2 regions of the Lactobacillus amylovorus DSM 20531 genome follow, and region 2 is predicted to be linked to the other one. Evidence: riboswitches for the same ligand, from Rfam matches in the RefSeq annotation. Region 2 holds a riboswitch; the other holds the start of a gene.
The links. Region 2 has a riboswitch for lysine ahead of LA20531_RS05285 (ABC transporter permease subunit). Riboswitches for the same ligand answer to the same signal wherever they lie in the genome.
Positions count from the first base shown of each region.

Region 1: it holds a riboswitch for lysine, as region 2 does, so the genes downstream of both, lysA (diaminopimelate decarboxylase) here and LA20531_RS05285 (ABC transporter permease subunit) in region 2, are expected to answer to the same signal.

Region 1 covers NZ_CP017706.1:1,947,425-1,950,849, forward strand. The annotation lists gene LA20531_RS09985 (aspartate kinase) at 1-904, opposite strand, end outside; lysine riboswitch at 1,123-1,293, shown strand; gene lysA (diaminopimelate decarboxylase) at 1,385-2,695, shown strand; gene dapD (2,3,4,5-tetrahydropyridine-2,6-dicarboxylate N-acetyltransferase) at 2,724-3,425, shown strand, end outside.
Region 2 covers NZ_CP017706.1:1,012,885-1,016,309, reverse strand. The annotation lists gene LA20531_RS05290 (amino acid ABC transporter ATP-binding protein) at 1-472, opposite strand, end outside; gene LA20531_RS05285 (ABC transporter permease subunit) at 472-2,085, opposite strand; lysine riboswitch at 2,196-2,369, opposite strand; gene LA20531_RS05280 (DNA-3-methyladenine glycosylase) at 2,417-3,049, opposite strand; gene LA20531_RS05275 (DUF488 domain-containing protein) at 3,118-3,425, shown strand, end outside.

The sequences.
Region 1 (3,425 bases), 930 kb from region 2:
CAGTAATGGTGTTGTCAGGTTCAAAGTCTTTTTCAGGTACAATCATTGTTCCTGGATTTTCTGGTTCATGTGTATTTTTTACGTTGATAGGAATTTGCCCTTGAATTGCAGGAATCAAGGCCTCGTCGTGGAAGACGGAGAAGCCAGCGTAAGACAATTCACGCATTTCACGGTAGGTCATCTTTTTAATTGACTCTGGCTGGTCAACGATATTAGGATTTGCAGCGAAAATTCCGTTAACATCAGTAAAGTTTTCGTATAAATTGGCGTGAAAACCGCGAGCTAAAATTGCTCCTGTAATGTCAGAACCACCACGAGAAAATGTGGCAATATGGCCTGATGGAGTAATACCGAAGAAACCAGGGAAGATAATGCGTTCATCCTTAGCAATTTTTACTTGGTCAAGATTCAAATAGCTTTCTGGATTAACTAAGGCATCGTTAGGTTCACCAGTAACGATCAAACCTGCTTCAGTTGGATCAAGGAATCTACTTTTAATATTTTTATGCTGCAAAATTAGCGCGATTAAGCGTGCATTAAGACGTTCACCGTGTGCTTTAAATGCAGCCATTAAATAGTCGGAATTAGGATAGGTTTGCTCAGGTAAAGCTACTAAAATATCTTTAATTACTTGCAACTTTTGATCGCTTAGACCAAAGTAATGTCCAATTTCTTGATAACGAGCGAAAATTTGCTTAACGATTTCAGTTGTATCTTGTTTATTTAAGACTTCGTTTGCATATTTAATTAAAAGATCGGTGACTTTGATATCGTCACTTTCTCGTTTTCCTGGTGCGGAAACTACGATAACTTGTCTTTGAGGATCACTTAAAATAATATTTAATGCTTGCTCAACACTAGAGCCGCTGGCTAAAGAACTGCCTCCAAATTTTACGACTTTCATAAAATTAACTCCTTAGTAATGATTTTCAGAAATCATTAATTTGAAATAATAAAGTTAGACTAATTTTTAGTTGAATTTTAGCATTATTTTTTTATCATGCAACTAAATAGCGATAATATCAAGTGCAAAAATAACGTGAATAATAATGTAAATATAAATTAAATTAAATTTTTATAATAAAACTGTTGACTGAAATTTCATAAAACTGTAGACTACACTTAAATCATAGAGGTGCAGCTGACAAGAGTAGCAATTATGAGTTAGGCACAATGAAGATTAATTGTGAAAGGGAAAGTTGCCGAAGCTTATTCAAGCCAAAGAATTAAGCTGGGTCGCAATCGAAGAGGTTGCGAACTGTCGCGAATTAATCGCGGAGCGCTATCGACCATTAGATTAAGCAAAAACTAATCCATTGTTTGTTTGGCGCAGACAATGGATTTTTTGATTAGCGTTTCGGCAAAATAAGAATGGAGCAGAAACATGAATCCTCAAATTTTAGCAAATCAGATCAATGAAAAAGGACATTTAACTATTGGTGGTGTCGATACGGTCGAGTTAGCTCAAAAGTACGGTACGCCACTAGTAGTGTATGATGTTGAACAGATTCGCAATCAAATCAGAGCTTTTAAAAAGGTATTTGAAAAAGAAAAAGTTGCTTACGCAGTTAGTTACGCCAGCAAAGCTTTTGCTTGTATTGCGATGTATCAAGTAGCTAATGAAGAGGGAGCATATACTGATGTCGTTTCAGCAGGAGAACTTTATACTGCATTAAAGGCTAATTTCCCTACAAAACGAATTAGTTTTCATGGCAACAATAAATCATTGTTTGAAATTGAAATGGCCGTTAAAAATCATGTAGGCAAAATTATTATTGATAACTTCCATGAGATTAAATTATTGGACAAAGTGCTTCGTGAACAAGATGCCAAAATTAACGTGATGTTGAGAATCACACCAGGCATCTCAGCTCATACGCATGAATACGATCAAACTGGTCAGGTGGATAGCAAGTTCGGCTTTGATCTTGAATCAGGCCAAGCCGATTTGGCTCTAGAACAGGTTTTAGCTAATTCCAGAATGAATATGGTTGGTATTCATGCTCATATTGGATCACAAATTTTTGAATTAAATGGCTTTGAGATGGCTGCTAAAAAATTGATGGAAGTAGCTGAAAATTGGCGTAGCCAATACGGCTATACAGCCAAGGTGATCAATGTGGGCGGCGGATTTGGCATTAAATATACCGCTGAAGATAATCCATTAAAACCTGAAGAATTCGTTCAAGCAATCGTTGAAACGATCAAAAAAGAAGCTAAGGAAGCTGCATTTCCAGTACCAGAAATTGATATTGAACCAGGTCGTTCAATAGTTGGCCCTGCTGGCTATAACTTGTACACGACAGGCAGTCGCAAGGTAGTTCCAGGTTATCGTCCATATGTCACTGTTGATGGCGGAATGGGAGACAACATTCGTCCAGCATTATATGGTGCAAAATACGAAACAGTTTTGGCCACAGATCCGAAAGCTCCACTTACTGAGCATGTCAGAATTGCTGGTAAATATTGTGAGAGTGGCGATATTTTAGCAGAGGATCAAGCACTTCCAGCTACCAAATCAGGTTCATTGTTGGCCATGCTTGATACTGGAGCATATGGTTATTCAATGGCTTCAAACTATAATCGTAATCCTCGTCCAGCAGTTGTCTTTGTCGAAAATTGCAAGGCAAAACTAGTTATCAAAAGAGAAAGCTTAGAAGACTTAGTCCACTTAGATCAATCATATGAAGATTAATAAAAATAAATAATAGGAAGGTAAAAGCATGTCAGAATTAGACGCAAAAAGCATTATTGAATACATTGGCAATGCACCAAAGAAGACGCCGGTAAAAGTTTTTATTAAAGGCGAGATTGATCAACTTGATTTCCCTGAAGAAATTGAGAACTTTACCGAAAAAGATTTTGGTGTGATTTTTGGCGACTGGAAAGACGTTGAACCATTTTTAAAGGAAAATAAAGCCCTGATTACTGATTATCACATCGAAAATGAAGCTAGAAATTCAGCTGTTCCATTAGTTGATTTAAAGAAGTTTGATGCTCGAATTGAACCGGGTGCAATCATTCGTGATCGAGTAGCAATTGGTAAAAATGCCGTAATTATGATGGGGGCCATTATTAACATCGGTGCAGAAATCGGTGATGATACGATGATCGATATGGGTACCGTCTTAGGTGGTCGTGCCATTGTTGGTAAACATTGTCATATTGGAGCTGGTAGTGTTTTGGCTGGTGTCATCGAACCTGCTTCAGCTAAACCAGTTGTAATTGAAGATAATGTAGTTATGGGAGCCAATGCCGTAGTAATCGAAGGAGTTCATGTCGGTGAAGGTGCCGTAATTGCGGCTGGTGCTGTGGTTACTAAGGATGTTGCTCCACATACGATGGTAGCTGGTGTTCCTGCTAGAGTGATTAAGAAAGTTGACGAAAAGACCGAGAGTAAGACTGGTCTTGAGGATGATCTAAGA
Region 2 (3,425 bases):
TAGCACGAGCAATGGCAACACGTTGTTGTTGACCACCTGATAATTGTTGTGGCTTAGCCTTGATGAAAGGTTCCATACCAACTTCTCTAAGGTTTTCCATAGCGATCTTGCGTGCTTCATCTTTAGAACGTTTAAGCACTAATTCTTGACCAATCATGCAGTTTTCCAAAACATTTTTGTTTTCAAATAAGTCGAATTGCTGGAAAACCATACCAACCTTTGATCTGAAAGTATTACGGTTGTAGCCAGGAGATAAAATATTTTCACCGTGGAAATCAATCTCGCCGCCAGTTGGTTCTTCAAGCAAATTGATGCAGCGAAGAGTAGTAGACTTACCACCACCAGATGGCCCGATGATAGTAACGATTTCGCCTTTATTGATATCGCATGAAATATCTTTTAATACTTGGTGATTGCCATATGCCTTTTGCATATGCTTTAAACTTAAAATTACTTCGTTTGATTCAGTCATTAATTATTTGCCTCCGCATCTTTTGGAGTACTAACTTGAACTTGGTTAGCCATCAAGTTGTAGTTCTTTTTACCTTCAAGCTTCTTTTCGATAAAGTTGAAGATTCTGGTAATAGTAAATGTCAAAATTAAGTAGATTGCTGAAATCATTAAGTAAGTTGGGAAGAACTTAAATGATTGACTGGCAATAGTTGTACCAACGAAGAACAATTCAGAAACTGAGATGATACTCAATACTGAAGTATCCTTGATGTTAACGATAAATTCGTTAGTAATTGATGGTAAACAGTTCTTAATAGCTTGAGGCAAGATAATGTGCCACATTTTTTGGTTGTGGGTCATACCAAGTGCACTAGCCGCTTCAAATTGTCCTTTTGGTGTAGAAATAATACCACCACGGATAACTTCGGCAAGGTAGGCACCAGTGTTGATTGAAACAATGATCAAAGCGGCAACGGTTCTGTTCAAGTTCAAGTGCCAGAATTGAGCGATACCGTAGTAAATTACGGCTGCCTGAACCATCATTGGAGTACCACGGAAGATTTCAACATAAACTGATAATAACCACTTAACAAAGTTTAATGCCCAGCGCTTGCCGCGAGTAGTAGGTGTTGGAATAGTACGAACGATACCAACGAGCAAACCGATGAAGAAACCAACGATAGTACCAACTAAAGCTAAGAGCAAAGTCATGCCGATACCTGACATGATCATGCCACCGTATTGCTTCCAGGTAGTAGCAAGCCAGTTTTCCTTCTTAGTTTGGTTACCAGCCTTAGGTTGTTCCTTAACGGCTTGTGACATTAATTGATCACGCTTTTTGTTAGAAATAGTTCTCAAAGTAGCGTTAACTTCGTTTAAAAGTTTAGTGTTGCCTTTCTTGACACCGATACTAGTAACGGAATCGTCGTGGTCAACCTTGAAGCCGGCCATCTTGTTCAAGTTAATGGCAACGATGTTAGGGTTAACGTTGTGGTAACTTTCAAATTCGATGTCTTCGGCAACGTAACCGTCGATAGTGCCTGAAGCTAAACTTTGACGCATAGCTGAGAAGTCACGCATCGCAGGTTGACGCTTAGCACCCTTTAATTGCTTGATTAAGTTGTAGTGCAAAGTACCTTGTTGAGCGGTTAACTTAGCACCTTTAAAGTCAGTTAATTTCTTAGCATTTGAGTACTTGCTTGCCTTGTTAGTGATAACAACGAAAGTACTCTTACGGTAAGGTTCTGAGAAGTTGATGGCCTTACGTCTTTCAGGAGTAGGTGACATACCAGCAATGATCAAGTCAATTTTGCCTGAAGTTAAAGCTGGTAAAAGTCCATCCCATTGGGTCTTTTCAACGATAACCTTTTTATGAAGTCTCTTACCAATGATCTTGGCAATTTGAACATCATAACCGTTAGCGTATGAGTTAGAACCATCGATATGAACCGCACCATTAGTTTTGGTTGGTTGAGTCCAGTTATATGGTGGGTAGTTAGCTTCCATACCGATCTTTAATGTGCCGGAATCTTTTTTAGCAGCTTGAGTCGAATTACTACTAAAGCTGAAACCGATAAATATACTGAGGAGCACTGTAAGTAATGCAGCGATCCATCTAAATCTTGACTTCAATTGTAAAACCTCCGAAAAAATAGTTTTAACATAAAGCCAATACAATAAAGCGTAAATAAAAACCTCGTTTGCCAAAACAAACGAGGGTCATAATCATCAGTATTTAAACCAAATCTTATAGCGCTCCCTGGGGACTAACCAGGACAGTCTATAGAATATTGTTCTATAGCCCAACAGATCAACACGCGAATGTTAAATCTATTTCGGCGGTAGCCCTAAGATAACCTTCATTGTCTTCGCGGACTCTGAATTATCTTGTGGTTGTCGCAACCTCTATTGCATTGGAAAATTATTTAACTGATAGAAAGATTAAAAGAAAAATGAAGTTTTGTCAAGTCCAAACGTTGCTGTAAGCACAATCTCTTTTTTTCATATCTGAAACGTAAGGATTACCAGCAACGTAAAAACGTAATTTTTTGTTAGCCCAGACAGGATCAGATTGATTAATCCCGACGCGTTTATCTGCGATTATTTTCTGGGCAATACGTTTATGATTATCGTCTAAATCGATGATAAATGGCGAATCTGAAAGAAAATGTAGATTCCAGTTTTTATCGTGGATACCAAAAGCTTGCATCATTTTAGCAGGACCGTTGGTGAGGAGAACTCCGCTTTTACCATTTCTGTTTTTAACCATAGTATCAATGCCCCAAACAGGATCAATTGCGCGAATCAAAACTCCTTGTGGTTCATTTTCTTCTTGGCAGGCAACATCGAAGAAAAAGTATTGCCGTTGAGCATAAATATAAATGGTGCCGCCAGTGCGATAAAGGCCTTCGTTAGAGGGACTGCGGCGACCACCGTAAGAGTGGGCAGCACGGTCGAGTTTTCCTATGTAAGCTTCGGCCTCTACGATATAGCCGCCAAGTTTTTCTGTTCCATTATTAAAAGTGAGTGGTCGTCCAATTAAATCGCGGGTGATTTCGTCAGTGGGACGGTTAGTAAAATATTCTACGTAATCCATAAAGTGCCTCGTTGTTTCTAATTTTTGCTTTTAGTAATACACTAAAACAAAGAAGCGAGGAATTTCAAATGACAGAAATTAAATTAGTACGAATTTATGATCATGAACAACCCGAAGGCTACCGAATTTTAGTTGATCGGATGTGGCCACGTGGTATGAGTAAAGTTAAGGCAGACTTGGGTGAATGGGATAAGCAGATTGGCCCAACAAACGAATTAAGAAAATGGTTTAACCATGAAGATGAAAAATTTCCCGAATTTAAAGAAAAGTACATCAAGGAATTGGATGAAAATGACTTTACGCCTGAATTTATTGAGACAGTAAAGGATAAGTTAAAGTCTGGTGATGTTCTGTTTCTTTATGGTGCTAAAAATAG